DNA from 2 places in the Nocardiopsis moroccensis genome. Region 2 is predicted to be linked to the other one. Evidence: riboswitches for the same ligand, from Rfam matches in the RefSeq annotation. Region 2 holds a riboswitch; the other holds the start of a gene.
The links. A riboswitch is a leader RNA that binds a small molecule or an ion and turns the genes downstream of it on or off. The one in region 2 is predicted to bind S-adenosylmethionine.

Region 1 (15,874 bases), 2.6 Mb from region 2:
TCCTGAACCGTTTCCGCGGCGGACCGGTCGGTCTGTCCACGCTGGCGGTGTCCGTGGGGGAGGAGGCCGAGACCGTGGAGGTCGTCGCCGAACCCTTCCTGGTCCGCTCCGGCTTCCTCGCCCGCACACCGCGCGGCCGGGTCGCCACGCCGATGGCCTGGACCCACATGGGCCTCACTCCGCCGCCCGACGCCGCCTTCGGGGCCGCCATGGGTGCCGTCGGCGGGAACACGGGCACCTCCACCGGGAACGGTGGCGACCGGGGCGAGGCGCGACGGGTCGGCGAGGAGCAGGGCGAGGACAGCCCCTGACCGGGGCGCGGAGCCTTCACAGAGGGCTCCGACCCGGGCACAATGAAGCGCGTGCGCGTGAACCGGGGCCGAACCGTTAGCCCCCTGATCTCTGCTGGTGGGTTACTGGTGATCAGCGCCACGTAAACTGTGACGAACGCAGCCAAAGCGGGGCAACAGCCTCGTATGGTGTCGTCCGACGCCGGCGGAACGAGTTCGTGCCCCCGCGCGTTGTACCCACCGGGTACGCTTCCGGCCGCCGTGGCCGGAGCTGCCCGAGAAGGTGGTCGTCGCGGTGTCCGAGCCGACAGACGTCGGCCACAGGAAACGTCAGGAAGGACGCCCCCGTGCAGGGCACTTACATTCTCGCCGACGCTGCCCAGGGAGAGGGCAGCCTCATCGGCATGATGCTCCCGTTCGTGCTGATCCTCCTGGTCTTCTGGCTCCTGTTCTGGCGCCCGAACCAGAAGCGCCGCCAGCAGGAGACGCAGATGCAGAGCTCCCTGCAGCCCGGGGTCGAGGTCATGACCAAGGCGGGTATCTTCGCCACGGTGGTCGAGATCCACGAGCAGGACGTACTGCTGGAGATCTCCCCCGGCACCCGTATCCGGATGCTCAAGGCCGGTGTCGGGGAGGTCATCACCCCCGCCGCCGACGACACCCCGGTCGAGGACCGTCCCGACTTCGGCGACGACGACAAGCCCAAGGGCTGACCGCGGCCGACCCCCGGCGCATCACAGACTTCGGTACCGGCCCCCACCCGGGGCCGGTACCGCTGTTCTTGGCCACGGCCGAACAGCACAGCCGATCGACCCACCAGAAGAAGGCCCCGCCAGCCATGCCCGACGACACCGCGGTCCCGGACGCCCCGGACACCGCCGAGCTCGCCCTCATCGAGGCGAGCATCCGCGACATCCCGGACTTCCCGCAGCCGGGAATCCTGTTCAAGGACATCACGCCCCTGCTCAACGAGCCGAAGGCCCTCGCGGCCGCGGTGCGCGGGCTCGCCGCGCCCTTCCGGGGGGCCGGGATCGACCACGTCGTCGGGCTGGAGGCGCGGGGGTTCATCTTCGGCGCACCCGTCGCCATGGCGCTGGGCGCGGGTTTCGTCCCGGCACGCAAAGCCGGGAAACTGCCCTCGGACATCATCGACCAGGCCTATGATCTGGAGTACGGCACCGCGACCGTCGAGATCCACGCCGACGCGATCACCCCGGGCAGCCGTGTGCTCGTCGTCGACGACGTCCTCGCGACCGGCGGCACCGGCAGGGCCGCGGTGGAACTGGTCCGCAAGGCGGGTGGTACGGTCGTGGGATTCTCCGTCCTGATGGAGCTCTCCGCGCTTCAGGGGCGCGGGAAGATGCCCGACGTGGAGCTGCACACCCTCCTTTCGGTCTGAGGCCGACCTCGCCGCGCCTGTCGCACCCCGCGGGGAATACCGCGACAGGCCGTCCTTGTTGACGTACTCCAGCACTCGGTGTGACGTACCTGGTGACCTGTGTCACTGCGCGTACCTCCGAGTCGGTACCAGGGGACACGAGGGGGCCGGATCGCTCCCCGCGCAGGTGGGGGCGGTCCCACTAGACTGGTGGGAGAGGTGACCGCGGCGGCCGCGTCGATGACTGGCCCTGATGACACGCACGTGCACCGGAGGCGAGCCGGACGGTCACGTCGGCTCCACCGGGCGGATCCGCGGGAGGTAGGCATGCCAAGCGAAGTGGTCTCGACCGGGGCGGTGTCCGAGCAGGGGCCGGGCAGCGGGGCCCCCGGGGTTCCGACGGCCGCCGCCTCCCGTGCCGACGGTCCGGGAGCCGCCGGTGTTCCGGGTACCGGCACGCCTGGAGGGCGCGCGGACGGCCGCGGTGTACCGGCCGGAAAAAGACCACAGCAGGACCGCCCGGAGGGCGCCGCGAACGAAGCGGCGCCCTCCGACGTCTCGGGGCCGGGGGCCCCGGGAGGCCAGGCGGCCTCCACCACACCCTCCACCGTGCGAGTACGCAGAAGGCTCGCCCGACTCGGGGCCCAGCGGGGAGTGACGATGAACCCGGTGCTCGAACCACTGATCAAGACCGTGCGCGCCACCCACCCGAAGGTGGACGTACGGCTGATCGAACGCGCCTACGAGGTCGCGGCCCACCACCACCGTCACCAGAAGCGCAAGAGCGGCGACCCCTACATCACCCACCCGCTCGCCGTCGCCACCATCCTCGCCGAACTGGGGATGCAGGAGGCCACCCTGGCCGCCGCGCTCCTGCACGACACCGTCGAGGACACCGAGTACTCGCTCGACGAGCTCCGCGCGGACTTCGGCGACGAGATCGCCGAACTGGTCGACGGCGTCACCAAGCTGGACAAGGTCAAGTACGGCGAGGCCACCCAGGCCGAGACGGTCCGCAAGATGGTCGTGGCGATGGCCCGCGACATCCGCGTCCTGGTCATCAAACTGTGCGACCGCCTGCACAACATGCGGACCCTGCGCTACCTCCCGGCCAAGGCCAAACGGGAGAAGAAGGCCCGCGAGACCCTGGAGATCTTCGCCCCCCTCGCCCACCGTCTGGGCATGAACACCATCAAGTGGGAGCTCGAGGACCTGGCCTTCGCCACCCTCTATCCCAAGCGCTTCGACGAGATCGCCCGTCTGGTCTCCGAGCGCGCCCCCCGCCGCGACGTGTACCTCCAGGAGGTCATCGAGGCGGTCTCCGGCGACCTGCGCGAGTCCAAGCTCAAGGCGACCGTGCGCGGGCGGCCCAAGCACTACTACTCGATCTACCAGAAGATGATCGCCCGCAACGTGGGCTTCGACGACATCTACGACCTCATCGCGGTGCGGGTCCTGGTGGACAGCGTCCGGGACTGCTACGCGGCCCTGGGAACCATCCACGCGCGGTGGAACCCGGTGCCCGGCCGGTTCAAGGACTACATCGCGATGCCGAAGTTCAACATGTACCAGTCGTTGCACACGACGGTCATCGGCCCCTCCGGCAACCCGGTCGAGCTGCAGATCCGCACCCGTGCGATGCACCGCCGCGCCGAGTACGGCATCGCCGCGCACTGGAAGTACAAGGAGGACCGCAACACCTCCGCCGGCGAGGCCAAGTCCAAGGGCACCGCCGACATGCAGTGGCTGCGCCAGCTCATCGACTGGCAGCAGGAGACCAAGGACCCGGGCGAGTTCCTGGAGTCGCTGCGCTTCGACCTGTCCGTGCAGGAGGTGTTCGTCTTCACCCCCGGTGGTGACGTCATCTCCCTGCCGCAGGGCGCCACCGCCGTCGACTTCGCCTACGCCGTGCACACCGAGGTCGGCCACCGCACCGTCGGAGCCCGCATCAACGGCCGCCTCGTGCCGTTGGAGAACGAGCTCCACAACGGCGAGACCGTCGAGATCCTCACCTCGAAGGACCCCGACGCCGGCCCCAGCCGCGACTGGCTCAACTTCGTCAAGAGCGCACGGGCCCGTAACAAGATCCGGCACTGGTTCACCAAGGAGCGCCGCGAGGCCGCGATCGAGCGGGGCAAGGACGAGATCGCCAAGTTCATGCGCAAGCAGGAACTGCCGGTCAAGCGCCTGTTCAGCGGCGAGACCATCATCGCCCTCTCCAGGGACCTGCGCTATCCCGACGTCGACTCCCTCTACGCGGCCGTGGGCGAGCGCCAGGTCAGCGCGCAGAGCGTGGTCAGCAAGCTCGTGGACTCCATGGGGGGCCTGGAGAGCCACACCGAGGACATCGCCGAGTCCGCGCTGCCCTCCAAGGTCGCCACCACCAGGCAGCGCTCCGGGAACCCGGGGGTCGTCGTGGCCGGCGGCGACGCCGACGTCTGGGCCCGCCTGTCCAAGTGCTGTACGCCCGTGCCCGGTGACGACATCGTCGGTTTCGTGACCCGGGGCAACGGGGTGTCGGTGCACCGCCAGGACTGTGTGAACGCCGCCAGCCTGGACCGCGAGCGCATGGTCGACGTCGAATGGCGGCCCACCGAGGACTCGATGTTCCTCGTCGCCCTGCACGTGGAGGCCCTGGACCGCTCCCGGCTGCTCTCGGACATCACCCGGGTGCTCTCCGACCAGCACGTCAACATCCTCTCCGCGACGGTGCAGACCAGCCGGGACCGGGTGGCGCAGAGCCGGTTCACCTTCGAGATGGCCGACCCCACCCACCTGGGCAGCGTCCTGCGGTCGGTCCGCGGCGTGGACGGCGTCTACGACGTGTTCCGCGTCCGCAACTGAGGAGGCCGGCCGGACCCGGGCCCCGGCCGGGCCGCTGGCGCGCTCGTGCAGCAGCCGTGTCCGGCCGCTGACGGCGGAGGCGTCAGTCCTCGGTCCCGGTGAGCAGCCGTCGGGTGCGGTCGGGGACACCCGGTGCGAGGGTGCCGACGACGTCCGCCAGGGTGACCGCGGCCAGGCTGGACCGCCATGCCTGGTGGGCCTGGCGCATCGTCACGGCCAGGACGCACGGTTCCCGGCAGTCCTCCTCGGTCAGGGCCCCGCGCCCCTGCTGTCGGATCTCGCGGCACCGGTACGGGTCGGCGGCGCCGTCGACCGCCTCGATGACGTCGAGCACCGTGATCCGGGAGGCCGGCCGGGCGAGTCGGAAGCCGCCCCGCGGCCCCGTGGTCCCGGCCAACACGCCGCCCCGGACCAGGTGTGCGAGTTGCTTGGCCAGGTAGGGGGCGGGGACCCCGAAGTGCTCGGCGAGGCGGCGCGTACTGACGGTGTCCTCCTGGGCGAGCTGGGCCAGGGAGGCGGCGCAGTGCAGCGCCCACTCGGAGCTCTCGGGAAGTTTCACCTGTCCAGTCTATCTGATTAACGCTATTGTGGATCCCTGATATCCGTAATTGATCGGGAGGTCGACGTATGCGTGTTGCGGTGGTCGGAGCCACGGGCCGGATCGGAGCCCTGACACTGGCGGCTCTGCGCGGAGGCGGCCACGAGGCCGTCGCGATCAGTCGCGGCCACGGCGTGGACGTGCTCTCCGGGGAAGGGCTGGACGAGGCCCTGACCGGGGTCGACGCGGTGATCGACGTCCTGAACTGCACGTCGGGGGAGGAAACCGAGAACGTCCGTTTCTTCACGGCCGCCACCGAGCACCTGCTGGCAGCGGAACAGCGGGCCGGGGTGGGTCATCACGTCGTGCTGTCCATCGCCGCCGTGAACCGGGTGCGGGGGAACGCCCACTACGCGGGCAAGCGTGCGCAGGAGGCCGCGGTCGAGGCGGGACCGGTTCCCCACACGATCGTCCCGGCCACCCAGTTCCACGACTTCGGGGCCATGGTCGCCTCCTGGACAGAGACCGACGGTGTCGCCAGGATCGCTCCGCTGCTGGTGCGGCCCATCGCGCCCGAGGACGTCGCGGACATCCTGGTGCGCGTCGCCGCCGGCGAGCCCCGGGGGCGGCACCGGGACGTGACCGGGCCCGGCCCCCAGGACCTGGTCGACATGGCCCGCCGTACCCACGCGGTCCGCGGCCACCGGGTCGAGCTCGTGCCGACCTGGGAGAACGGGATCTTCGACGCCTCCATGGCCGGCAACGTGCTCCTGCCCGCGGCGGACGCCGAGGTGGCCCCGACCTCGTTCGAGGACTGGCTCGCCGCCCAGGCGGGGTGAGCCTCCCGGGGGGCGGTGGCCTGGCCCGGGAGGCTCCGGTCACCGTCCCCGGGCCGGTTCTCAGCTCTGTCGGTCGGCCCCCTTCTCAGGGTTCTTCTGCGCCTTGGCCTCCTTGCCCAGCAGGAAGGCCATGGCTGCGAAGACGACCACGCAGGCGATCAGCATCGGAGTCCGCAGTGCCGGGACCGGGTCGACGGCTGAAATGATCGCGACCAGAGCACAGAACACCCCGGTGACGGCCACGTAGCTGTTGACTCTGCGGTTCTTCTCGGTCATGGGGGGCGCACGCTTTCCGTGTGGGGGGAGTTGCGCAAAGAAGCTACCACCGTGTCCTGTCGGGACCCCGCCTGTCGGAAAAGCAGTGGTGCCCCCGGACACCGGCGGTTAGCGTGAGCCCGCCCGTGTCCCCCACGAGAAGGCAGGCCCCGTGCTCGAACTCCGCCCCCTCCGGGCCGAGGACGCCCGTCCCCTGGAACTGCTCGCCCAACGGCTCTGGCCGCTGAGTCCCCACCCCGGCGGGCTCGGCTGGCAGCTGGCCACCGGGCAGCTCTCATCCGACAACACGGTCCTGGCCCGCCGCGACGGTGAACCCGTGGCCTGGGCCGCGGCCGAGGAGCCCAACGCCCTCTTCCCCCGGAGCCAGATCACCATCCAGGGCGCCTCCGCCGACCCCGGGGCCGGGGCCGCGCTCCTGGACCGGGCGATGGCCCGGGTCGGTGGCGCCGCCGTGGACCTGCTGGTCCTCGACGGCGACGACGAACTCCGCTCGCTCGCGGAGAGGACCGGTTTCGCCGTGGCGGAGGAGAACGTCTTCGGTGAGTGGATGTGCCGGACCGCCACCGAGGAGGACGTCGTCCTGCCGGAGGGCTACCTGCTCCGTCCGGTGCGTGAGGGTGAGCAGGAGGCCCGGGTGGAGTGCCACCGGAGGGCCTGGAAACCCGCCGACCTGCCCTGGCCGGAGCGTGTGGGCCAGGTCGACCCGGACCTGACCAGCCGTTTCAGCCGGGAGCGCTACGACAGCACCCGCGCCGGTCTGCTGTACGACCGTGAACTCGATCTCGTGGTCGAGGCCCCGGACGGTTCACTGGCGGCCTGCTGCGTCGTGTGGTGGGATCCGAGGAACCGCTGCTCCGAGATCGAACCCCTCGGTGTGGTCCCCGAACACCGGCGCAAGGGCCTGGCCGGCGCCATGGCACTGCAGGCCTGCACCCTGACCGCCCGGCGCGGTGGGGACCGGGTGTTCATCAACACCTCGCCCAACGAGGCCTACCCGACCCCGGCCAGGACCTACGCCACGGTCGGCTACGAAACCGTCGAACGCGGAACCGTGTACACCCGGCCGGCCCGCTGACGGTCCCGTTCTTCCTTCGAAAACGACACGGTGGCCGCAACCTCCCCAGAGCCAGGGTGTTGCGACCACCGCTAGAACCCACGGTGCGCCGGGGCCCGTCGTGTGTCCGGTTCAGAGGCGGATCGTCGTGGACCGCACGATCTGGAACACCGGGTGCCGGTCGGCCTCGGCCTCGAACGCCTCGTCCGGTGCCTCCGGCGGGGCGTCGAAGTACGGCCCGACCACCGCGGCCCTGGGGTGGTTCAGGTACTCCCTGAGCAGCGGTGCCGCCTCGGCGGAGCCCAGCTCGCGCACGCTCACCAGCTCGATCCAGCCGCCCTGGCGCAGGGTCGCGAAACCGTCCTTGCGCAGGTTGCGCACCCAGTCGGCCTCCCCGTAGGGGGAGACCAGGTACCGGCCGCTCTCACTGTCCAGGACACTGAGCGGGATGGTGCGCAGGAAACCGGACTTGCGCCCACGCGTCGTGAGCAGGTGCAGCTCCGGCGGGCAGGCCCCGTACTTGACGAAGCCGCTGACGAACGCGTTGGCGGTCCGCCGCAGCTTCGTCATCTCGAACCGCTTCGTCGGTTCGTTCACCATCTTCGGCAACTCCCTCACTCGGATGCTCCCATTGTGATGGTTGTGGGCCTTCGATGGCACCCGTGGCGTGCCTTCTCCTACCGGAACGCGGAGATACCCGTCACCGCCTGGCCGATGCTCAGCGCGTGGATCTCCTCGGTGCCCTCGTAGGTGGCCACCGTCTCCAGGTTCACCATGTGCCGCATCACCGGGTACTCCAGCGTGATCCCGTTGGCGCCGTGGATCCCGCGCGCCGTCCGCGCCACCCGCTGCGCCGCCGCCACGTTGGCGAACTTGCCGAAACTCACGTGGTTGTGGTGGCAGTTCCCCTCGTCCTTCAGCCGACCGATCCGCAGCGCCGCCATGTTGGCGTGGTTGACGTCCACCACCATGTCGGCGAGCTTGCGCTGGGTGAGCTGGAAACCGCCGATGGGCTGCCCGAACTGCTCACGGGTCCGCGCGTAGTCCAGCGCGGCCTCGTAGCAGGCGCGCGCCGCGCCCGCCGCGCCCCACACGATCCCGTAGCGGGCCTCGTTCAGGCAGGAGAGCGGGGAGCCCAGGCCCCCGGAGCCGGGCATCACGGCGTCGGCGGGCAGGCGCACGTCCTCCAGCACCAGCTCCGAGGTGATCGAGGCGCGCAGCGACAGCTTCTTGTGGATGACGTTCGCGGAGAACCCCGGGGTGTCGGTCGGCACCACGAAACCGCGGATGCCGTCCTCGGTGGCGGCCCACACCACGGCGACGTCGGCCACCGAGCCGTTGGTGATCCACATCTTGGTGCCGTTGAGGACCCAGTCCGCCCCCTCCCTGCGGGCGCTGGTGCGCATCGAGCCCGGGTCCGAGCCGGAGTCGGGCTCGGTCAGGCCGAAGCAGCCGATCGCCTCGCCCGCGGCCATCCTCGGCAGCCACTCGTTCCGGTGCTCCTCGGAACCGAACTTGTGGATCGCCGCCATCGCCAGGGAACCCTGCACGGACACGAAGCTGCGCAGCCCCGAGTCCACCGCCTCCAGCTCCCGGCAGGCCAGACCGTAGGCGACCGCGCTGGAGCCGCCGCAGCCGTACCCCTCCAGGTGCATGCCGAGAACGCCCAGGTCGCCGAAGGCCTTGGCGAGGCCGCGCGGGTCGGGGATGGTCCCGGCCTCGAACCAGTCGGCGACGTTCGGCAGGAGCTCACGGGAGGAGAAGCCGCGGACGGCGTCCCGGACGTCGCGTTCGGTGTCGGACAGTTCGGCGTCCACCGCCAGGAAGTCGAGGGGGTCGGGGGCGGCGGCCTTGCGCTGGGAGTCGCTCATGGTGGGTGTCCCTTCGTGGTGCTTCGGTGACGTGTGTGTGAGGTCTGTGGGGTGATGGTTCGCCGGACCTAGCGGGTCTCGGAGCTCCGGACGTCGGTCTGCTGGACGGTCCCGCTCCTGAGCAGGCCCTCGATCCGCTCCGCGGTCAGGCCCAGCTCGGCGAGCACCTGCGCGGAGTGCTGGCCCAGCAGGGGAGGAGCGGTCATCGGGGTGGGTGTGTGCTCCATCCGGAAACCCGCCCGTACCTGTTCCAGGAGCCCGGCGGTGGGGTGCTCGACCGTGCGCAGGACGTCGTCCCCGCCGGCGTCGGCGGTGCGCAGCGCGTCCAGCACGCCCCGCACCCGGCCGACCGGGACCCCGGCGCCGACCAGGACCTCCATCCAGTGCTCGGCGGGTCGGGTGCGCAGTGTCGCCGAGAGCTCCCCGACCAGTTCGTCCCGGTGCGCCACCCGGCCCGGGTTGGTGGCGTAACGGGGGTCCCCGGCCAGGTCGGGGCGGTCGATGGCGGCGCACAGACGCTGGTACAGGGCGTCGTTCCCCGCGGCGACCACGATCTCCGCGTCCTGGGCGGGAAACGTCTGGTACGGCACGATGGTGGTGTGCGCGTTGCCCACACGGGCGGGTTCGGTGCCGGTGACCAGCGCCTGCTGGGTGAGGTTGACCAGGCTGGACAGGGTGGAGTTGATCAGCGAGACACTGATGTTCTCGCCCCGCCCCGTGGCCCGGGCCCGCATGAGCGCGCCGAGGATGCCCACGGCTGCGTTCAGCCCGGTGAGGACGTCGGTGAGCGCCACCCCCACCTTGCTGGCCGGGCCGTCGGCGGGGCCGGTGGTCGCCATCAGGCCGCTCTCCGCCTGCACGACGATGTCGAAGCCGGGGCGGGTGGCGGGCTCGTGTTCGGGGCCGAAGCCGCTCACCGAGCAGTACACCACGGCCGCGTTGCGTTTGCTGATCTCCTCGTAGCCCAGGCCGAGCCGGTCGATCACCCCAGGGCGGAAGTTCTGGATGACCACGTCCGAGGTGGCGCACAGCTCCTGGACGGCGGCCAGCCCCTCGGGGTCCTTGAGGTCCACTGCCAGGCTGCGCTTGTTCCGGTTCACGGACAGGAAGTAGGCGGCCTCGCCGGGGGAGTGGTGCTCCCGGTGCTCCTCGGCCGGTTCGGCGTAGGGCGGCCCCCAGGACCGGGTGTCGTCGCCCCGGCCGGGCTGCTCCACCTTCACCACCTCGGCGCCCATGTCGGCGAGGAGCATGGTCGCGTACGGGCCCGCCAGGACCCGGGACAGGTCGGCCACCCGTACCCCGGCGAGGGGCAGTGGCGGGTCCGGTTCGGGGGCGGGACCGGTTTCCGGGTTTGTCGCGCTCACGTGGAGGTTACTCCTTGCCGTCGGGGTCGTTGGCGGGGCCGCCGGGCAGCTGGTCGCCGTCCCGCAGCTGGTAGTAGGTCTCCAGGCAGCGGCGCAGCGCGGTGGTGAGGGCGGCGCCGGAGTGGCCCGCGTACCGCGTCTGGACCCGCTGGACGATCTCCGCGATGTCCTCGGTCACCGAGGCGCCCTCGACCAGGGCGCGGAAGAAGTCCTTCGCCAGGTCGGTGAGCAGTGTGGTGTCCGCGGCGACGATACGGCCGTCCGCGGAGTCCACCGCGAGTACGACACCGAGCCGCTGGTACTGGGAATGGCTCGCCACCGAGTCGGGGAGGCGGGCGTAGCCGGAGATGAGGACAACCCTGGGGTTGCGGAAGATCTGCTGAATACGGTCGTCGCCGTACAACGGAAGGCACCTCTCGTCTGCGGGCATGCGAAAACTCCAACGCACTGGAGTCTCGCGCCTGAAGGGCGGCCGGGGGAACCGGACACCCGCGACATGAGGGCAGTTCGGGATCAGTATGGCCCAGCCGTGGCGGCGGGTGTCAAGCGGGGTCGTGGTCCAGGACACAGGGACACGCGGATGCGTCCCGGGCGGACCCTGTGTTACATTTCGGCACAGGTCACGAGTACCAGCGACAAGCCCCGGCTAGCTGGTCGGCAACCCTCCTTCCGCGGTGGGGTGCCCCGGGTGAGGACCAGGTCCCGACACGACCGTGTCAGACAAGCGCGGACCCCTGAGGTGAAGCCGTCATCCGGCGTACCCCTGTGGGTCCCACGACTCGCAGAAGAGGTGCCCTATGACCACTGTCGTCCCGTTCGACTCCACCCGCTCCGCCGCCCGCACGGCCCACGCCGCCGACCGGGCCGCGGCCCGCGAGTGCTCGATCGTCACCGCCGAGGGCGGGGTCCCCCTGGTCACCGGTGAGTACGCGGAGTACGCCAACTTCGACTACGCGGCCAGCGCCCCCTGCCTGACCAGCGTGGCGGAGGCCCTCTCCGAGGCCCTGCCGTTCTACGCCAGCGTCCACCGCGGCGCCGGACACCACTCGCAGGTCAGCACCGACGCCTACGAGCGCGCCCGCCGCAGCGTCGCCCGCTTCCTCGGCGTGCGCACCCAGGCGGACCAGGGAGGTTCCGCCGACGCCGTGGTGTTCGTCCGGGGCACCACCGACGCCGTCAACCTGCTGGCCCGGACGGTGCCCGAGGGGTGCACCGTGGTGGTCTTCGAGTCCGAGCACCACGCGAGCCTGCTTCCCTGGGAGCACCCGGCCTCACGCGCCGCGAAGGTGGTCCGGCTGCCGCTGCCGGAGAGCCCGGAGGCCGCCGTCGGGGCCGCCCGTGCCGCTCTGGCGGAGGCACCCGAGGGTCCCAGGTTGCTCTGCGTCACCGCGGCCTCCAACGTCACCGGTGAGATCTGGCCGGTGGAGGAACTGGTCGAGGCCGCGCACGCCGAGGGCGCCCGGGTGCTGGTGGACGCCGCCCAGTACGTGCCGCACCTGCCGTTCAGCCTCACCGGGACCGGTGCGGACTACGTGGCCCTGTCCGGGCACAAGCTCTACGCGCCCTTCGGTTCGGGTGTGCTCGCGGGCCGGGCCGACTGGCTGCGCGAGGCCACCCCGTACCTGGCCGGCGGGGGAGCGACGCGGAAGGTCACCGAGCACGACGTCGTCTGGAACGACCTCCCGGCCCGACACGAGGCGGGGAGCCCCAACGTGCTGGGGGCCGTGGCCCTGGCGGCGGCCTGCGACACCTTCACCAACCGGACCCTGTCCCTGCAGCACATCCGCGAAGCCGCGCTGCTGGAGCGCCTGCGGGCCGGACTGACGGAGGTCGACGGTGTGCACGAGCTGACCCTGTGGGGGGCCGAGCACGCGCGGGTCGGGATCGTCTCGTTCGTGGTCGACGGTCTGCCCGCCGACCTGCTCGCCGCGGCGCTTTCCGCGGAGTACGGGATCGGCGTCCGGGACGGTCTGTTCTGCGCCCACCCGCTCACCGGCCACCTGCTGCCCGAGGGGCACACGCAGGCGGTGCGCGCGAGCCTGGGCGTGGGAACCACCGAGGAGCACGTCGACCGTCTGGTGGGCGCCGTCGCCGACCTGGTCGCGAGGGGACCGCGCTGGGAGTACGCCGACTGCGACGGCCGTCTCGCCCCGGTCCCGGACCCCCGCAACGTGCTCTAACCGAGCCGGTGCCCCAGGAGGGCCAGGCCCCGGACCAGGGCGGGCAGGGCGAGGGTGAACAGTGCGACCGTTAGCGCTCTCTTCGGGCGGAGGACGAGGTGGCACAGTGCCGCCTGGACTCCGAAGCCGAACAGGGCCAACGGTCGACAGACGCGGCTCCCATAGCACCAGGGAGATACCGAACAGGGCGTAGAGGACCGTGCTCGGTACGGTCCCGATCACGGGCAGCGTCGGGTGGGTGACCAGGCGCCTGCCCCTGCCCAGGGTTCTCACCACGAGGAACAGCAGCGCGAACGGCAGCGTGTGGGTCACCAGCACCAGACCGTAGAAGACCGCGAGGGGGTGGGGGAGTCCTCCGGTTCCGTCCAGCGCGCTGTCCGCGATGGGGAAGACCAGGAGGAGCACCGCGACGTGCGCCGCTCCGGCTCCGCTGAGGCGTGCCACGGTTGAGGCCGGGCCGAACGCGGGTTCGGGCGCAGAAGGGGGTGAGGGCACCGGTACGACTCCTGAACAGTCGGTGGCTGCTGCCGCGGGTCGGTTCTCTCCTCCCCAGTATTGGTGTGCCCGTTTCGGGGAGAGCCCGGGGGTGCCGCGCGGTGTTCGGGCGGAGGTTCGGGACCTCGGGCTTACAAAAGCTTGCGACGCACGACCCTACATAAGACGCAATAAGGCACATTTCACCCAGGTATGTGCTGGGGATCACGTTCACAAGCTGTACTATCAGGCCCTGACGGCAAGGCGCGTCGTCGCCGGATCCGACCGGTCCGCCCCGACGGAGCGTCCTGCCTCCCACGAGCGAACCGGCTGGGGGAGCGTGATCGTGACGGACGTCCGAGGACCCAAGGCAGGTCCCCTCACGGCCGTGTTCCGAGAACAGAAAACCCCACACGTCCCGGGACGCGAACCCCGGGTCGTCAACCTCGGCGGGAGCCCCTGCCCGCCGCCGGACCCGGCCCGAGCCGAGCAGACCCGCCTCCACCAGGCCTTCCTCGGCCGGGTCATCGACTACCTGTGCGCCGACGCCGGCATCCGCCAGTTCGTGGACTGGGGGTGTTCCGTGCCCGGGACCGCCGAGCGCGTGCACCGGGCCGACGCCGAAGCCGCGGTAGTGCACGTCGCACCGCACGGGACCGCCGGGATACTCGCCGCCGCGGACGACGCGGCCGTCCTGTCCGGTGAGGCTTCCGGCACCGGGGACGGGGCCCTGCTCCGCCGCCTCCACACCAGCGGGCTCGTCGACTTCGACGAGCCCGTCGCCGTACTGATGACCCGCCCCTTCACCGAGGAGGCCCCGCCCACCGGGCTCGCCGCCCTCCACTCGGTGATGCGCGGTGGAGGTTACCTCGCCCTCACCTCCACGGCGCCCCGAACCGTGGTCGAACGGGCCTTCGACCCCTTCCTCCCCGTCGAACCGATGGTCGCCGATCTCACCTGGTGGCCCTACCCGGATGACGACGTACCCGCCCCGGGATGTGGAACCCTGGGCGGACTGGGCCGTGCGCCCGAGCGAGGAAGGGGAGTGCGCCGATGGCACTGAACTGGAACGGCGAGATCCTGGCCCAGATGCGGTTCTACTGGGACTTCTCGCTGTGGCCCCGGTTGGAGGGGCTCACCGACGCGGAGTACTACTGGGAGCCGGTCCCGGACAGCTGGACCGTGCGCCGACTGCCGGACGGCCGCCACGCGCCCGACGGCGCCTACCCCGCACCCGAACCCCCGCCGGTCACCACTATCGCCTGGCGCCTCGGCCACATCGTGGTGGACCTGTTCGAGACCCGCATCAACTGGCACTTCGGCGACCGCACCGCCAACCGCGACACCATCGACTGGCCCAGCAGCGCCGCCGAGGCCAGGCAGCGCCTGCGCAACGCCTACCTCACCTGGTCCGACCACGTCCAGGAACTGGACGACGACGCCCTGGCCGTCCCCGTGGGCGACGCCGAGGCGCCCCAGTGGTCCGACTTCCCCCTGGTCGTGCTCATCCTGCACCTGAACCGCGAGTTCATCCACCACGGCGCCGAGATCGCCCTCCTACGGGACCTCCACCGGGCCCGCTTCGGTGCGGAACCCACGCACTAGAGCACGTGCAGCGGGTCCACCCGGACCTGGGCCAGGTGTTCGTCCCGGCGTGCGCTGCGCGCCGAGGCCGCCGTCTTCAATGCCCGGGTGAGCTCCCCGACCGACCCGCGTGGCACCCGCAACAGGGCCCGTTCGGTCTGGTCGGCGCTGCTGTCGGTGCGTTCCGGACCCACCGGCACCGGCCCCAGCAGCTCGGCCCGTTCCGGGAGCTCGATCTGGTCCAGCAGCTCGCGCACGTGTTCGGGGGCACCGGTGACCGAGGCCATCGACACCGCCGGGGGGAACCCGAGCTCCCTGCGCTCGGCCAGCTCCCGTTCGGCGAACCCACCCGGATCCCAGCGCACCAGCGACTGCACCACGGGCAGTGAGACGTCCGCGGACACCACCACCGCGCCGCCCGGTCGTACCAGAGCGGAGGCGTTCAGCCAGCGCCGCAGAGTCTCCTCCGAGGCACGCAGATCGGCCCGGTTGAGCAGCGCCCACCCGTCCAACAGCACCGCCGCCGCGTACCCGCCGCCGGTGACCGCCGGTTCGGCTCCGGGGGTGGCCACCACCAGCGACGGTTTGTCCGGGACCTCGGAGAGCACTTCCTCACGGCCGGAGGTACGAACGGTCAGCGACGGGAAGGCCCGGCCCAGCTCTTCCGCGGTCCGGCGGGCGCCCACCACCACCGCGCGCATCCGACTCGCCCCGCACCCGGGGCACACCCACTGCCCGGCCACCCGGCCGCACCAGCCGCACGAGGGCATGGCGTGTGATCCGCGCACGGCCAACGGCCCGTTGCAGGCGTCGCAGCGCGCGGGTTCACGGCAGCCCGAGCAAGCCAGGGTGTTCAGGTAACCCCGGCGCGGAACCTGGAACAGCACCGGACCGCTCCTGGCCGCCTCGCGTGCCGAACGCAGCGCCACGCTCGGCATTCGCGCGGACCGGGCGGCCCCGTCCCGGGCGAGTTCGCGGTCGTCACCGGCGGGTTTGACCAGCGGGGCGCGGCTGCGCAGCGTCGCCCGGTCGGCTACCAGCGGACGCGCCCACCCGGACTCCACCAGCAACTGGGCGTCGGTGGTACGGGTGTGTCCGCCGATCAGCGCCGCGGCGCCGGCCCGGTGCGCCCGCATCGCCAGAACCGTGCGTGCGTGCAGGTAGGGGGCGTGCGGATCCACG
Region 2 (15,874 bases):
TCCGCCGCCGACCGGACGACACCTCCTACCCCGGGACGGAGGACCTGCCCTCCGGAGGGGTGGAGCACGGTGAGGGCCTCCGCGAGGGACTGGAGCGCGAACTCGCCGAGGAGATCGGCCGCCCGCCGGGGCCGCCCGCCCTGGACCCCTTCGTCACCTGGTTCGACTACGACTCCCGAAGCGGGATCCGCACCCGCCAGTTCACCTTCGCCCTGCCCCACGACGGCTCCCCCGTGGTGCTGTCCGGAGAACACACCGCGTTCCGCTGGGCGCCCGCCGGAGAGTACCCGGACAGCGACCTCACCCCCCGGTTGCGGGAGGCTGTCCGGGACTGGCTCGACAGCCGCTGATCCGTTCCCAGAGCCCGCTCCGCCGAATCTTGGCACGCCCTTGGGCGCGTCGCCCGCCCTCTTCGGGTACCCAGACCAGCGTGGGCGGGCCCGGACGGGGGCACCGCGGGCCGACGACGGGGGAGAGCATGAGCACAGGACCTGATACCGACACCCTGGTGGTCTTCGGGATCACCGGTGACCTCGCGAAGAAGTACCTGATGCCCTCCCTCTACCGCCTGGAGGAGAGGAACGAGCTGCGCGCCCGGATCGTCGGGGTGGCCAGGTCCGACTGGGACACCGCGGCCCTACGCCGACGGACCCGCGACGCGGTGGCCGAACACCTCGCCGAGTCCTCCTCCGGACCCGACTCCGCCGACGAGTCCGTCCTCCAGGGGCTGACCGACCGGATGACCATGGTCACGGGCGACCTCAACGACTCCCGGACCTACGCCGAGCTGGGCGAGGCCCTGCACGAGGACTCCCACACCACCCACTACCTCGCGGTTCCCCCCGCCCTGTTCACGACGGTCGCCCGGTCCCTGGCCGAGGCCGGGCTCAACCGGGACGCTCGCCTGGTGGTGGAGAAACCCTTCGGCCACGACCTCGCCTCGGCGCGCGAACTCCACCGGGAACTCCTGTCCTGCTTCTCCTCTGACCACCTGTACCTGGTCGACCACTTCCTGGGAGAGGAGCCCGTGCGCGGGCTGCCGCTGACCCGTTTCGGCAACACCCTGCTGGAGCCCGTGTGGAACCGGGGGTTCGTCGACAACGTGCAGATCACCATGGCCGAGGACTTCGGGGTGGCGGACCGGGGCTCGTTCTACGACGCCACCGGGGCGGTCCGGGACGTGTTCCAGAACCACCTGCTCCAGGTCTTCGCGCTGCTCACCATGGACGCCCCCGTGTCCACCGGGCCCTCGGCGCTCAAGGACGAGAAGCTGCGCCTGCTGCGCGCCGTCCGCACCCTCGAACCGGCCGACACCGTCCGCGGCCGCTACCACGGCTATCTCGACACGGCAGGGGTGCGGCCCGGCTCCACCACCGAGACCTTCTTCGCACTGCGCATGCTGGTGGACAACCCGCGCTGGGCGGGGGTGCCGTTCTACGTGCGCTCCGGCAAACACATGCCGCTCACCTCCTGGGAGGCGGTGGCCGAGCTCAAACGGCCCGCCGTCGACCTCTACCCGGGACCGCCCAACCTCGTCCGGTTCCAACTGGAGCCGCGGGCGGGCCTGACCTTGGAGATGCTGCTGAACGAGCCGGGGGCGGAGAGCGGCTCCCCGGCACGGCTGGTGCTCGGCGCCGACGTCGGACGCCAGCTCGGCCGGGGCCGCGAGGCCTACGACCACGTGCTGCACGGGGCTTTGACCGGTGACCCGGAGCAGTTCGTGCGCTTCGACGTGGTGGAGGAGTCCTGGCGGATCGTCGATCCGGTGGTGGACCTGGCGACGGAGCCCCAACCCTACGCCCGCGGCTCCCACGGACCGGGGTCGGCGCAGACGCTCCCCGGCTCCGGGGGGTGGCATCCGCTGGCCGAGGAGGTCCGTCCGGGCGGCCGGGCCCGGTAACGGCGAAACCGGGCGGCCCCCTGCGGGGACCGCCCGGTCGTCGCGGGCGAGGTCGCGTATCCGGACCTCATGCGCCTACGGGCCCGAGGGCCCGGGTGTCACGGACCTGCTAGAAGTCCATGCCGCCCATGCCACCGGTCGGGTCGCCGGCCGGGGCCGCCGCCTTCTCCGGCTTCTCGGCGATGACGGCCTCGGTGGTCAGGAACAGACCAGCGATGGAGGACGCGTTCTGCAGAGCGGAACGGGTGACCTTGGTCGGGTCGATGACGCCGTCCTTGAACAGGTCGGTGTACTCGCCGGTGGCGGCGTTGAGGCCGAAACCGGGCTCCAGGTTCTTGACCCGGTCCGCCACGACGCCGCCCTCGAGGCCGGCGTTGACCGCGATCTGCTTCAGCGGCTCGGCGATGGCGCGACGCACGATGTCGGCGCCGATGGCCTCGTCGCCCTCGAGCTCCAGCTTCGCGAACGCGGGGACGCTGGCCTGCAGCAGCGCGACGCCACCGCCGGGCAGGATGCCCTCCTCGACCGCGGCCTTGGCGTTGCGGACGGCGTCCTCGATGCGGTGCTTGCGCTCCTTGAGCTCCACCTCGGTGGCGGCACCGGCCTTGATGACGGCCACGCCGCCGGCCAGACGCGCGAGACGCTCCTGGAGCTTCTCACGGTCGTAGTCGGAGTCGGTGCGCTCGATCTCGTTGCGGATCTCGTTCACGCGACCGGCGATGGCGGTGGCGTCACCGGCACCGTCGACGATGGTGGTCTCGTCCTTGGTGACGACGACCTTGCGGGCGCGGCCCAGCAGCTCCAGCTCGGTGTTCTCGAGCTTGAGGCCGACCTCCTCGGTGATGACCTGGCCGCCGGTCAGCACGGCGATGTCGCCGAGCTGGGCCTTGCGGCGGTCACCGAAGCCCGGGGCCTTGACGGCGACGGACTTGAAGGTGCCGCGGATCTTGTTGACCACGAGGGTCTGCAGGGCGCCGTCGGCGACGTCCTCGGCGATGACCATCAGCGGGCGGCCGGACTGCAGGACCTTCTCGACAACGGGCAGGAACTCGTTGTTGTTGGAGATCTTGGAGTTGACGATGAGGATGTAGGGGTCCTCGAGGACCGTCTCCATGCGCTCGAGGTCGGTGGCGAAGTAGGGCGAGATGTAGCCCTTGTCGAAGCGCATGCCCTCGGCGAGCTCCAGCTCGAGCCCGAAGGTCTGCCCCTCCTCGACGGTGATGACGCCTTCCTTGCCGACCTTGTCCATCGCCTCGGCGATGGTCTCACCGATCTGGGTGTCACCGGCGGAGATGGAGGCGGTGGAGGCGATCTGCTCCTTGGTCTCGACGTCCTTCGAGAGGTTGCCGAGCTCCTCGTTGATGCGGGCCACGGCGGACTCGATGCCGCGCTTGAGGCCGATCGGGTTGGCGCCGGCGGCGACGTTGCGCAGACCCTCGCGGACGAGGGCCTGGGCCAGGACGGTGGCGGTGGTCGTACCGTCACCGGCGACGTCGTCCGTCTTCTTGGCGACCTCCTTGACCAGCTCGGCCCCGATCTTCTCCCAGGGGTCCTCGAGCTCGATCTCCTTGGCGATGGAGACACCGTCGTTGGTGATCGTGGGGGCGCCCCACTTCTTCTCCAGAACGACGTTGCGACCCTTCGGGCCGAGCGTGACCTTCACGGCGTCCGCGAGCTGGTTCATGCCACGCTCGAGGCCGCGACGGGCCTCCTCGTCGAACGCGATCAGTTTGGCTGCCATTGAGTTCTTGTCCTCCCGTGACCGGGCTGATACGCGATGGGACGAGGCGTGCGCCCGCGACGGACGACCGCGTCCTGGCCGGCAACCCTGCTGCCGGAGGGCCACGGTCTCGCAGCCTCGATCCGGTTAGCACTCGGTAGAGGTGAGTGCTAACCACTCCCTTTTTTAGCACTCGGCCATGGAGAGTGCAAACGATGTGGTCACGATTTCCCTACCCCCGAGCATGCCTCCCACCTGCACAGACAGCCTGTTATCTGGTGATTTGAGCGTTCGGCGAACAGATGACGAACCCTGGGCGCGCACTCGAGGGGATCCCCGTGGGGCCCACAGGTCCCACCGGCCCCACGGGCCCCGTCAAGGCCCCGGGCAGGCGCCACGGGGGTCAGGTGCTCAGGCGACGCAGGGAGCGCGCACCCGCCGCCGGCACCACCCCGCTGCTCCCGAAACAGCCAAACCGCGGTGATCTTGCTACCAGAAGCAAGTTCGGCGCCGATTTCGCCCCTGGTAGCAAGATCACCGCGGGTAGGGGCCCGGACACGTGGAGGGGGCGGGTGCCGTCGGCACCCGCCCCCTCCACACGGTTCGTGTGATCAGCAGCCCCCGGCGACCGCGGGGATGATCGAGACCTGCTGGCCGTCCTTGACCTCGGTCTGCAGGCCCTTCTCGAAGCGGACGTCCTCGTCACCGACGTAGACGTTGACGAAGCGGCGGACCTTGCCGTTGTCGTCGAGGATGCGGGCGCGGATGCCCGGGTGGTTGGCCTCCAGGTCGTCGAGGATCTCGGCGAGGGTGCCGCCCTCGGCGGTGACCTCGGAGGCGTCGTCGGTGTAGGTGCGCAGGATGGTCGGCACGCGGACGCTGGCGCTCATGGTGTTCGTACTCCTGGGAAGTGGGTGCGGCGGGATACGGCCGGGGCTGCGGTTCAGGCCAGGCCCTCGGCCTTGAAGGCGTCCAGGGACGGCTTGATCGTGGCGGTGACGCCCGAGTCGACGGCGTTGAGGGTCTTGAGCCCGTCACCGGTGTTGACGATGACCGTCTCGGCCTCGGGGTCGAGCCTGCCCTCACGCACCAGCTTGCACAGGACGCCGGTGGTCACACCGCCCGCCGTCTCGGCGAAGACGCCCTCGGTCCGGGCGAGGAGCTTGATGGCGTCGACGATCTCGTCGTCGCCCACGTGCTCGACCGAGCCGCCGGTGCGCTGGGCGATGTCCAGCACGTACGGGCCGTCCGCGGGGTTGCCGATCGCCAGGGACTTGGCGATGGTGTCCGGCTTGACCGGCTGGATCACGTCGTGGCCGTTCTCCCAGGCCTTGGCGACCGGAGAGCAGCCGGTGGCCTGCGCGCCGAACACCTTGTAGGGGCGGTCCTCGACCAGGCCGACCCTGATCAGCTCCTGGAACCCCTTGTCGATCTTGGTGAGCTGGGAGCCGGAGGCGATCGGGATGACGATCTGCTCGGGCAGGCGCCAGCCGAGCTGCTCGGCGATCTCGTAGGCCAGCGTCTTGGAGCCCTCGGCGTAGTAGGGGCGCAGGTTGACGTTGGTGAAGCCCCAGCTCTCCCCGGCCTCGTCCCCGATGAGCTCGGAGCAGAAGCGGTTGACGTCGTCGTAGTTGCCGTCGATGGCGACGACCTTGCCGCCGTACACGGCGGCCATGACGACCTTGCCCTCCTCCAGTCCGGCCGGGATGAACACGCACGACTCGAAGCCGGCCCGTGCGGCGGCGGCGCCCACGGCGCCGGCGAGGTTGCCGGTGGAGGAGCAGGAGAGGGTGGTGAAGCCGAAGGTGCGGGCGGCCTCGACGGCGATCGCGACCACGCGGTCCTTGAAGGAGTGCGTGGGGTTGGCCGAGTCGTCCTTGACGTGCAGGGACCTCAGGCCGAGTTCGGCGGCGAGGCGGTCGGCGCGCACCAGCGGGGTGAAGCCGGGGTTCATGTTCGGCAGCTCGGCCACGTTGTCGGGGACCGGCAGGAGGGAGCGGTAGCGCCAGATGTTCTTGGGGCCGCTCTCGATCTCCTCGCGGGTGACGTTCCCGAAGTCGTAGGCGATCTCCAGGGGGCCGAAACAGAACTGACAGGCGAAGATCGGTGTGAGTTCGTACCGCTCGCCGCACTCCCGGCAGGACAGGGCGGTTCCGGGTCCGAAGGCGCGAACGGAGGTGGGTTCAGCGGCGGTAATCGCCATGGCGAGGCGTCTCCCCTCATCTTTCCTGGTGGCCACCTTGACCCCAGGCCGGAGTTGGCACCTGCCTCGAGGGGTCCGCGATGGTCGCGTCCACATGTCGAGATGGTTGCCGGGGCTTCGCAGGGCCGGTCCCTCCACCCCTCTGGATGAGCAATATGAAGTTGTCGCACTTCCACTCGGGGAGCGCACCGTCACTGTAACGGACGTGTTGACCGTTTTTCCACGACGGGTGACCCGGATTACACCATCCTTCTCATATTGTGAGACGCGATGAGACGGCGCCGGTCGCGGGACCGCCGCCGTACCCGCCGTGTTTCCGCCCTGTGACGGTCTCCACCATTGACCTCGGGGGTGTTTGGGGCCCCTGTCCACAGGCGAGACCTAGGGGCATGTTCCGCGGGCGCACAGCCCGCCGCGTAACGCCCCGGGGGAAGCGTCCCACTCCCCGCCACCACATCCGTGATTTTCTCGAGAGGACGACCACGTGGACAAGGCCCAGATCCTCATCGCCTCCAACAGGGGGCCGGTCTCCTTCTCCACCGCCGACGACGGCTCCCTGGAGCACCGGCGCGGCGGTGGCGGCCTGGTCTCGGGGATGATCTCCGTGGCCACCGAGATCGACAGCCTCTGGGTGTGTGCCGCCCTGTCCGACACCGACCGGCGGGCCGCGGCCGAGGCCCCGCAGGCCCGTCTGGACAAGGCGCACGATCTCGACGGCATGCGTGTTCACATGCTGGACATTCCGGAGGACACCCTCGCGGGCGCCTACACCGGGGTGGCCAACTCGACCCTGTGGTTCGTCCAGCACATGCTGTACGACACCCCGAACAAGCCCTCCTTCGGCTCGGAGTTCCGCAAGCTCTGGGAGGACTACACCGCCTACAACGACGCCTTCGCCGAGGCCCTGGTCAGCGGTGCCGCCGACAACGCCCGCGTGGCCGTGCAGGACTACCACCTGGCACTGGTACCGCGCCTGTTGCGGACGCGCCGCCCCGACCTGCGGATCGCGCACTTCTCGCACACCCCGTGGGCGCCGCCGGAGTACTTCCGCATGCTGCCCGCCCAGGTGGCCCGGGAGCTGCTGGAGGGCATGCTGGGCGCGGACCGGCTGGGTTTCCTGAGCCCGCGCTGGGCCGACGCGTTCCTGCGCTGCTGTGCCGAGATCCTGCGCGCCGACGTGGACCTCGAACAGCGCACGGTGGAGCACGGGGGCCGGATCGTCGAGGTGGGCGTGCACGCCCTGGGCGCGGACGAGGAGGGACTCCGGGCGAGCGCCGCGGAGCCCGCCGTGGCGGACCGGCGCCGGACGCTGCGCGAGGCGGTGGGCGAGACCCGGCTGATCGTGCGGGTGGACCGCACCGAGCTGTCCAAGAACATCGTGCGCGGGCTGGAGGCGTACCGGGAGCTGCTGCGGGCGCACCCCGAGTGGCGGGGTCGAGTCACCCACCTGGCGTTCGCCTACCCGAGCCGCGGCGACGTGCCCGAGTACCGCGAGTACACGGACTCGGTGCTCCGCCTCGTCAAGGAGATCAACGAGGAGTTCTCCACCCCCGAGTGGACGCCCCTGGTCCTGGAGGTCAACGACGACTACCCGCGTTCGCTGGCCTCGTTCCAGATGGCCGACGTGCTGCTGGTGAACCCGATCCGGGACGGTATGAACCTGGTCGCCAAGGAGGGGCCGGTCCTGTCCGAACAGGACTCCGTGCTGGTGCTGTCCCGTGAGGCGGGCGCCGCCGACGAACTGGGCGAGGGCGCGCTGCTGGTCAACCCCTACGACACCGTGGAGACCGCCGAGGCGCTGCACCGGGCCCTGTCGATGCCCGAGGCGGAGCGCCGCAAGCGCCGGGAGCAGTTGGCGGAGGCAGCCGTGGCGCTGCCGCCGCGCCGCTGGTTCCAGGACCAGCTGCGCTCGCTGGGGCTGCGCTCCTGAGGTGTGTGCGGTCCGCCCGTCCGGGGCAGGGTCGCGGGGCCGTGTCCCTCACCGGACACGCCCTGCGGCGGTGTCCGGGACTCAGCCGGTCCCGGCGCTCCCGGCCCGACGGGCCTCGGCCTCGTCGAGGAGTTCGGTGATGATGCCGGTCTTGGCGTCGGCGTAGTCCTGGATCCTGTCCCAGGTGTGCTCGGCGAGCTCGCGCTTGACGGCGGTGTAGCGTTCCCGCGCCCCGGTGTCCTCGGTGAGGTGGTCGCGGAAGAGCCGCATGCGGTCGATCTCCGCGCACCCCTCGGTGAACACGTGCAGGTTGATGTTGACGCCCGGCCCCTTGAGGACCCGGTGCTCGTACCAGTCGGGTTCGCGGATGGCCAGGGAGTACCCGGCGGCCTCCAGGTCGGGGAGGTAGGCGGCCTCGTCCGCGGAGTCGGCGACCGCCAGGAGCAGGTCGAGGCAGGGTTTGGCGGCCAGGCCGGGAACAGAGGTGGACCCGACGTGGTCCAGGGACAGGACCCGATCGCCCAGGACGCCGCGGAGCCGCCCCTCCTCCTGCCTGAACAGGTAGGGCCACTTCGGGTCGGGGTCGCAGATGTGCACACGACCGTTCACGAGATGGTGTGACCGGGGGTCTGCTCCGATCACCTTTTCTCCTCGCGAGGGCAGAGAGGGCGTTTCGAGGGAGGACATTCACAAAGCCTTGTCCGCTGCGGTGCGCGAGTCAAGACCCTCCGTGTCGCTTACATATGCACGCGCAGATTTTGCATGACAGACCGTTGACCAGGCATGACCGTACGCGATGGTAAAGCCGGAGGGGCACCCGAAGGGCTCCTGGGACCGTCCCGGGCGGGTGCTCGGAACCCTGTCGGCCGCACGGGGCCGCGGCCGTCCGCCGCGGCGCCCGCGCCCCTACCCCCTGCGGCGCCGGCCGCCCTTCCTGCGCCGCGAGGGGCGCTCCTCGGCCCGGGCCCGCTCGGCCCGCTCGGCGGCCAGCTCCTCGTCCTGGGTCCGCCGCTCGGCTGCCACGCCGTAGGGGTCCTTGCTGGAACGGCGCACCCACAGCGCCAGAAGGATCACGACCATGGCGAGGACGACGCCGGCCAGGGCGAACCAGATCCACACCGGCACGTCCGGGGAGTCCTCCTCGACCAGGTCCTCGTCGAGGAGCGGGTTCTCCTGCGCCACATCGGCGGCCAGGGCGGCAGCGCCGGGAAGGTTCAGGAGCGGCAGCCCCTCCGTACCCTGCGGAGCGCCCCCGACCAGCGCTTCACGGACCTGTTCCGGGGCGAGTTGCGGATACTCGGCCCGCAGCAGCGCGGCCGCCCCGGCGGCCACGGCGGCCGCGTAGGGGGTTCCGGTCACCTCGTTCAGCCCCATGTCCGTACCGGCCGCCTCCAGTGCGGCCCCGGGAGCGAGGAGTTCGACGGACGAGGTTTCGGGCGAGTCCGGGACGAGTTCCCCGTTCTCGTCCACACCGCCCACGGCGAGGACGTTCGGGTCCTGCTCACCGCCGGCGGGGGCGACGACGAGGGTCCCGCCGCGGGCCGCCTCCGCGGTGGCCTCCGACTGGTCCTCGTCGGTACCGATCTCCTCCGGCAACAGGACGACCTGGGCGCCCGCGTCCACGGCGTAGCGGATCGCACCGGGCAGGTCGTCGCCGGGCAGCACCAGCAGTTCGGCCTCCGGGGCGACGCCCAGGACCCCGCCGTCCGCGTCCATGCCGTGTCCGTGCCCCGCGACCAGGGAGGCCGCGGCCGTGCCCTGTTCGGTGTCGGTGCCGTTACCGCCGAACTCGGTGTCCACCTCCAGGTTGTCCCGGATATCGGGGTGTTCCTCGTTCACGGAGACACCGGGCAGGGCCACGGTGAGGCCCTGGCCCCGGGTGGACTCCCAGACCTCCTGCGCCCCGACGGACTGCAAAGCCCACTGCTCCGGCCGGAAGTCGGGGACCCCGTCGGCGGCGGCTGGAACCGCCGTCAGTCCCAGTACGGTGAGCGCCGCGCAGGCCCCCGCCGCGGCGCCCAGCAGATGGCGCGTGTGTGTCCTGTTACGGCTGTTGCCCCCGAGCACGTCAGGCTCCCTCGAACGTTGCGGTCGGCATTCCGCCGGGCCCTCCCCGGACCCTCGCAATTCTGTCATGGGCACAGGATTCAGGCTTGGACAAGTGGCTTGGAGGGTAGGAAACGTAACTGTATCCCTGGTGCCAGTCCTGGGTTTTCCGTTCCTCATCCGGCATGTCGAGTCGCTAGCATGAGTCGCGCCGATCCGGACAAACCAATTACCCGTCCAGGGGGTGTCCCATGCCGCATATCGGTCCGCCCGAAGGCAGTCAGTCGGCCCTCGCCGAACGCGAACAGCGCATCCTCGCCTTCGAACGCCAGTGGTGGAAGTTCGAGGGCTCCAAGGAACAGGCGATCCGTGACGAGTTCGGGTTCTCCGCGACCCGGTACTACCAACTGCTCAACGGACTGGTCGAGCGCCCCGAGGCGCTCGCCTTCGACCCCATGACCGTCAAACGTCTGCGTCGGCTGCGCGCCGACCGCCGACGCCAACGCAACGCGCGCCAGTTGGGCATCCACCTCTGACCGGCGTCCCGAGTGCGGCCGCCCGGGAAACCCCCGAGCCCGCACGCACCGACCCGCGCGTTCCCCGTCGGCGGCCACCGCCCCGTCCGGGCCCGCACACGCGCGCCCTCCCCATCGACAGCGACAGGGTCCTGCCTTGCCTCAGCCCCGACAGCACGGAACGCCCGAGCGGAACAGGCCGGGCGGTCCGCACGCACAGAACGAACCGACCGGTGGGAACGGACTGCCCGAGCCCGCCACCCCGACCGGACGGGCCGCGCTCGAAGCACTGCTCACCGAGCCCGCGCGGGCACTGTTCGCCTTCGACTTCGACGGCACCCTGGCGCCCATCGTCGCCGACCCGCGCGACTCCGCCCCCCAACCCGGGATCGTGGCCGCGCTGACCGAGCTGGCCGACCTGGTGGGCACCGTCGCGGTGATCACCGGGCGCGGCGCCGCCACCGCGGTGGACCTCGGCGGCCTGGACCGGGTACCCGGTATCACCGTGCTCGGACACTACGGCGCCGAGCGCTGGTCCGACGGCCGTGTGGTGGCCGCCGACCCGCCGCCCGGGGTGGCCCTGGTCCGGGCCGAGCTCCCGGGCCTGGTGGACGCCTCCGGCGCGCCGGAGGGCACCTGGATCGAGGACAAGGGCCGCTCGTTGGCCGTGCACACCCGGCGCACCGCCGACCCCGACAGGGCACTGGAGCTGCTGGGCGGTCCCCTGGCGGAGCTGGCCGAACGCGCGGGGCTCAAGGTGGAGCCCGGGCGGATGGTGCTCGAGCTCCGCCCACAGGGTGTGGACAAGGGTGCGGCCCTCACCTCCCTGGTGGAGGAGAGGGGCGCGCTCCACGTCCTCTACGCCGGTGACGACCTGGGCGACCTGCCCGCCTTCGAGGCGGTGGCCGCGCTGCGTACGCGTGGCGTGTCCGGCCTGACGGTGTGCTCCTCCTCCGAGGAGGTCACCGCGGTGGCCGACGCCGCCGACCTGGTCGTCCCCGGACCCGCCGGACTGGCCGAACTGCTCGGCCGCCTCACGGAGAGGATTCGTGGGCTTGCGGCGTGAGCGCCGAACGCGCGGCCGCGCGCAGGTCCACCAGCCCGGTGCGGTCGCGCCCGTAGTGCACGGCGTTGGTGAGCACGCCGACGTACCGTCCGCTCTCCGGGTGCATGAACAGGCTCGTCCCGGTGAAACCGTTGTGGTAGACCACCCCCTCCGGGGTGACCAACCAGGCCAGTCCTCTCGAGAGCCGAGCGCCCGCGTCCACCTGCGGTGACCAGCTCTCCCGAACGAACGACCCGGGAACGGCACCGGCACCGCCCTCGTGCAGGCGGAGCATCTCCCGGGCGTAGGCGCCCAGGTCGATCGCGGTGCTGAACACCCCGGCGTGCCCCGCAACGCCGCCCATCAGCGCGGCCGCCTCGTCGTGCACCACGCCCCAGGAGGGCGCCGCGCCGACGAGGCGGCGCTCGGTCGGCGCCACGCTGGGTGACCTGGCCAACGGGCCGTAGGCGGTGGACCGCATGCCCAGGTCGTCCCACAGGCTCGCGGCCAGCCGGTCCAGTCCCTTGCCGTACAACCGTTCCAGGAGCAGCCCGAGCAGGATGAACCCGCGGTCGACGTACTGGTAACCGGGCTCCTCCAACGGATCCGCCAGAATCGCCTCGGCCAGGTCCTGGTCGGTGCCCACGTAGCGCTCCAACCAGGTGACCTGGTTGAGTCGGCTCGTGTGGGTGAGGATCTGCCATGTCGTCACCCAGGCGCCCGGCAGGTCCTCACCCGGAAAGTACTCCGACATCGGAGCGTTCAGGTCCAGGGCCCCCTCGGCGACCGCCCGGCCCACCAGGGGCCAGGTCGCCATCACCTTCGTCAGGCTCGCGACGTCGTAGGACACGTCCGGTGCCGTGTCGTGTTCGCTGTCGGTCCGCCCGACCGCCACGAACTCCCACATGCCCCCGGTCCCGACCACGGCGGTCCCGCCCGGAAGCCAGCCCGCGTCCACCATCACCTTCAGGACACCGCGGATCCGCGCCCCAGTCTCCGTGAGCCAGTCACCATCACGCACAACACGCCTCCCCCCGAGCGGTCTACCCCACACTCGGCGGATACCCCGTTCGCTCCGCCTTGTCACACCCGGACCGTCTCCGCACAGTACGAAACCCCCACAGGTCACGGCCGTAACCGGGGCTTTTGGGCGTGGCGAAGTAGGCTTGCGCCCACGAAGCTCCGAGGAGGACGATGAGCAGCAAGACCCCCGTTCCCGCAGGTTTCGTCGGCGTGGCCGGCAACATCGGGATCAAGGACCCCAAGGACGACTTCTTCGCGGTGGTCTCGCAGGCCCCGGCGGTGGTCTCCGCCGTGTTCACCCGGTCCCGGTTCGCCGGCCCGAGCGTCAGGCTCAGCCGGGCGGCCGCGGCGGACGGACACGCCCGCGGGGTCACGGTGATCGCCCGAAACGCCAACGTGGCGACCGGCCAGATCGGGACGGCCGACGCCCGTGAGGTCCAGGAGGGCGTGGCCCGAGCCGCCGGTGTCGACCCCGACGACCTCCTGATCGCCTCCACCGGGGTCATCGGCCGCCCCTACCCCATGGAGAAGGTCCGCTCCTACCTGGACGGTCTGCCCACGGAGTTCCCCCCTGCCGACCTGGACCGCTCCGCCGCGGCCATGATGACCACCGACACCCACCCCAAGATCGCGACCGCCACGGTGGGCGGGGCGACCCTCACCGGGATCGCCAAGGGTGTCGGCATGATCGAGCCCGACATGGCGACCATGCTGACCTGGTTCTTCACCGACGCCGAGCTGGAGCAGCCGGTTCTGGACGCGGTGTTCCGCCGGGTCGTGGACCGGACCTTCAACGCCCTGAGCATCGACACCGACACCTCCACCAGCGACTCCGCGGCGGTTTTCGCCAACGGACTGGCCGGGCCGGTGGAGGCCGCCGAGTTCGAGGCCGCCCTGTACGAGGTGGCGTTGAAGCTCGTCCGGATGATCGCCTCCGACGGCGAGGGCGCGGGCAAGCTCGTCGAGGTCCGGGTCACCGGGGCTCGCGACGACGCGCAGGCCAAGCGGATCGGTAAGGCCGTGGTGAACTCGCCCCTGGTCAAGACGGCGGTGCACGGCGCCGACCCCAACTGGGGCCGGGTCGCGATGGCCGTGGGCAAGTGCTCCGAGGAGACCGACATCCATCCGGAGAACGTACGGATCGTGTTCGGGGACGTGGAGACCTTCCCGGCAGAGGCCACCGAGGAGACCCTGGAGCGCGCCGCCCGGCATATGAAGGGCGACGAGGTGGTGATCGGCGTCGACCTGGGCATCGCCGAGGGTGCGTTCACCGTCTACGGCTGTGACCTGACCGAGGGCTACATCAGGATCAACGCCGACTACACGACCTGAACCGCGCCGCTCGGCGTGCCCGCGCGGCACCGCGCGCCGGGACCGGCACGCGGTGCCGCGGTGCCGATCCCGACGGACGGGGCGAATGCAGTGCTGTTCTCGCCCCGGGCGCCCCGTCCGTAGCGGGGCCCGCGGCCCCTCGGGTGGTCAGAGGCCGACGACCTCCGGGTGGGCCGCACCCCGGACAGCTTCTCTGGCCTGTTCGGGCCCCTCGGCGGTGAGTGCGAGTTCGGCGAGTTCGCGGCATTCGGCGCGGGTGTGCCGGGCCAGGGCGTAGCGCACAGCGGGCAGTGCGGGCGGTGCCGCGGACAGGCTCGTCACACCGAGCCCCACCAGCACCAGTGCGAGTAGCGGGTCGGCGGCGGCCTCACCGCACACACCCACCGGCCGCCCCAGCCGCTCCCCCGCCCCGCCCGTGCTCCCTACCAGGCTCAGCAGCGCGGGCTGCCAGGGGTCGAGCAGGTCGGGCAGGGCACCCAGGGTGCGATCCGCGGCCATCGTGTACTGCGCGAGGTCGTTGGTGCCCACGGACACGAAGTCCACCCGGGGCAGCAGGCGGTCCGCGAGCAGGGCCGCAGCGGGCACCTCCACCATCACCCCGACCTCCCCGATCCCGGCCGAGCGGGCCAGGTCCGCGAACTCGGCGGCCTCGGCGGGGGTCGACACCATCGGCGCCATCACCCGGACCCGCGCCGCAGGCCCGGCGGTGCCGACGGCGCGCTCGGCGGCAGCGATCGCGGCGAGCTGGTCGGTGAGCAGGCCCGGGTGGACGCGCGCGGCCCGGAACCCCCGCACCCCCAGGGCCGGGTTGTCCTCCGGCCCGGTGGCGGCGAAGGCGAGCGGCTTGTCCGAGCCCGCGTCCAGGGTCCGCACCGTGACCACGCGTCCCGCGAAGGCCCGGAACAGCCGGGTGTAGACCTCGGTCTGCTCTGCGACGGTCGGCGGCTCGGCGCGGTCGAGGAAGAGGAACTCGGTACGCAGCAGGCCGATGCCCTCGCTGTCGTGTGCGGCCGCCTCCCCGGGGTCGCCCTCACCGGCGTTGAGCAGCAACGCCACGGGGACTCCGTCGGCGGTCCGCCCCGGCCCCGAGGACGCGCGGAGCAGGGTCCGGCGCCGCTCCGCGCGCCGCCGGACCCCTTCGGCGGCCTCCGGGTCCGGGGCGGTCTCGACCGTGCCCGCGTCCCCGTCCACCGCCACGACCGTGCCGTCGGCCAGGTTTTCCGCCCCCGCGCAGCCCACCACCGCGGGGATGCCCAAGGAGCGGGCGAGGATGACCGTGTGGCTGGTGGGGCCACCGAGCCGCGTGATGATCGCCAGGACCCGGTCACCGTCCAGGCGGACGGTGTCGGCGGGTGCCAGGTCCTCGGCGACCAGCACGTGGGGGTGGCCGGGGTCGGGCAGCCCGGGCATGGGCAGCCCCAGGAGCGCCGCCACGGCCCGGTCCCGAATGTCGGAGAGGTCGGCCGCGCGCTCGGCCAGGTAACCGCCGGCGGCCAGGAGAAGATCCTGGTAGCGACCGCACGCCCCCCACACGGCCCAGGCGGCGGCGCGGCCGTCCCGTACCCCCTCCTCGACCTGTCGTCGCAGCTCAGGGTCCCGGGCCATGAGCGCCTGGGCGTTGAGCACCGCGGCGGCATCGCCACCCAGGTCCGCGGCGCGCCCCTCCAGCTCGGCGGCCACACCATCCAGGGCGTCGCGCGCGGCCCCCGCCTCGGCCTCGGGGTCGGCGACCTCGGGTTCGCGGTCGGGGAGCGTCGGCGGGGCGGACATCCGGGCGACCGGGGCGACGGCACCGCCGGGCCCGGCCGCGATACCCGTCAGTACGGGAGCGGGGCGCGGGGCGTCGGCGGCGGGGGTCGGAACGGGTTCCGTCTGCTCCATGGGGTGCTCCTGTGACAGCTGGGGTCGGCGGTCGGGCGGCGGTCGGGCGGCGGTCGGGGCGGCCTGCGCACGGTGAGCGCCGGGTCGGGGACGCCTGCCGCGTCGTCGGGTCCTCCGGATTCCCCGACACACCAAGCCAACCCGGAATCGGCCCGGTCCGCCAGAGCGGATCCCGAATCTGTGGACAACTCGACCGGGATCGGGAGCACCCGGAGTACCGTGGGCGCGGGCGACAGCGCGCTCGCGGGCTTCCCCGCCCGGGAAGCGTCCCCGGGAGCG

Region 1: another riboswitch for S-adenosylmethionine. It lies ahead of ACUKCB_RS02370 (aminotransferase class V-fold PLP-dependent enzyme); the one in region 2 lies ahead of thrC (threonine synthase).

The regions. Positions count from the first base shown of each region.
Region 1 is NZ_CP199747.1:560,995-576,868, forward strand. It holds gene ruvB (Holliday junction branch migration DNA helicase RuvB) at 1-311, shown strand, start outside; gene yajC (preprotein translocase subunit YajC) at 638-1,003, shown strand; gene ACUKCB_RS02320 (adenine phosphoribosyltransferase) at 1,129-1,689, shown strand; gene ACUKCB_RS02325 (RelA/SpoT family protein) at 2,329-4,512, shown strand; gene ACUKCB_RS02330 (RrF2 family transcriptional regulator) at 4,595-5,071, opposite strand; gene ACUKCB_RS02335 (SDR family oxidoreductase) at 5,140-5,889, shown strand; gene ACUKCB_RS02340 (hypothetical protein) at 5,950-6,165, opposite strand; gene ACUKCB_RS02345 (GNAT family N-acetyltransferase) at 6,317-7,240, shown strand; gene ACUKCB_RS02350 (nitroreductase/quinone reductase family protein) at 7,352-7,819, opposite strand; gene ACUKCB_RS02355 (acyl-CoA dehydrogenase family protein) at 7,897-9,090, opposite strand; gene ACUKCB_RS02360 (CaiB/BaiF CoA transferase family protein) at 9,159-10,454, opposite strand; gene ACUKCB_RS02365 (DUF3870 domain-containing protein) at 10,462-10,857, opposite strand; SAM riboswitch class IV at 11,073-11,187, shown strand; gene ACUKCB_RS02370 (aminotransferase class V-fold PLP-dependent enzyme) at 11,252-12,634, shown strand; gene ACUKCB_RS02375 (hypothetical protein) at 12,631-12,774, opposite strand; gene ACUKCB_RS02380 (SAM-dependent methyltransferase) at 13,455-14,171, shown strand; gene ACUKCB_RS02385 (DinB family protein) at 14,162-14,713, shown strand; gene ACUKCB_RS02390 (primosomal protein N') at 14,710-15,874, opposite strand, start outside.
Region 2 is NZ_CP199747.1:4,113,245-4,129,118, forward strand. It holds gene ACUKCB_RS18290 (NUDIX domain-containing protein) at 1-350, shown strand, start outside; gene zwf (glucose-6-phosphate dehydrogenase) at 479-1,900, shown strand; gene groL (chaperonin GroEL) at 2,010-3,641, opposite strand; gene ACUKCB_RS18305 (ubiquitin-like small modifier protein 1) at 4,232-4,510, opposite strand; gene thrC (threonine synthase) at 4,564-5,823, opposite strand; SAM riboswitch class I at 5,837-5,976, opposite strand; gene ACUKCB_RS18315 (alpha,alpha-trehalose-phosphate synthase (UDP-forming)) at 6,308-7,753, shown strand; gene ACUKCB_RS18320 (GrpB family protein) at 7,835-8,440, opposite strand; gene ACUKCB_RS18325 (S8 family serine peptidase) at 8,660-9,820, opposite strand; gene ACUKCB_RS18330 (DUF3263 domain-containing protein) at 10,051-10,335, shown strand; gene otsB (trehalose-phosphatase) at 10,559-11,380, shown strand; gene ACUKCB_RS18340 (serine hydrolase domain-containing protein) at 11,349-12,380, opposite strand; gene argJ (bifunctional glutamate N-acetyltransferase/amino-acid acetyltransferase ArgJ) at 12,554-13,714, shown strand; gene ACUKCB_RS18350 (phosphoenolpyruvate--protein phosphotransferase) at 13,862-15,595, opposite strand.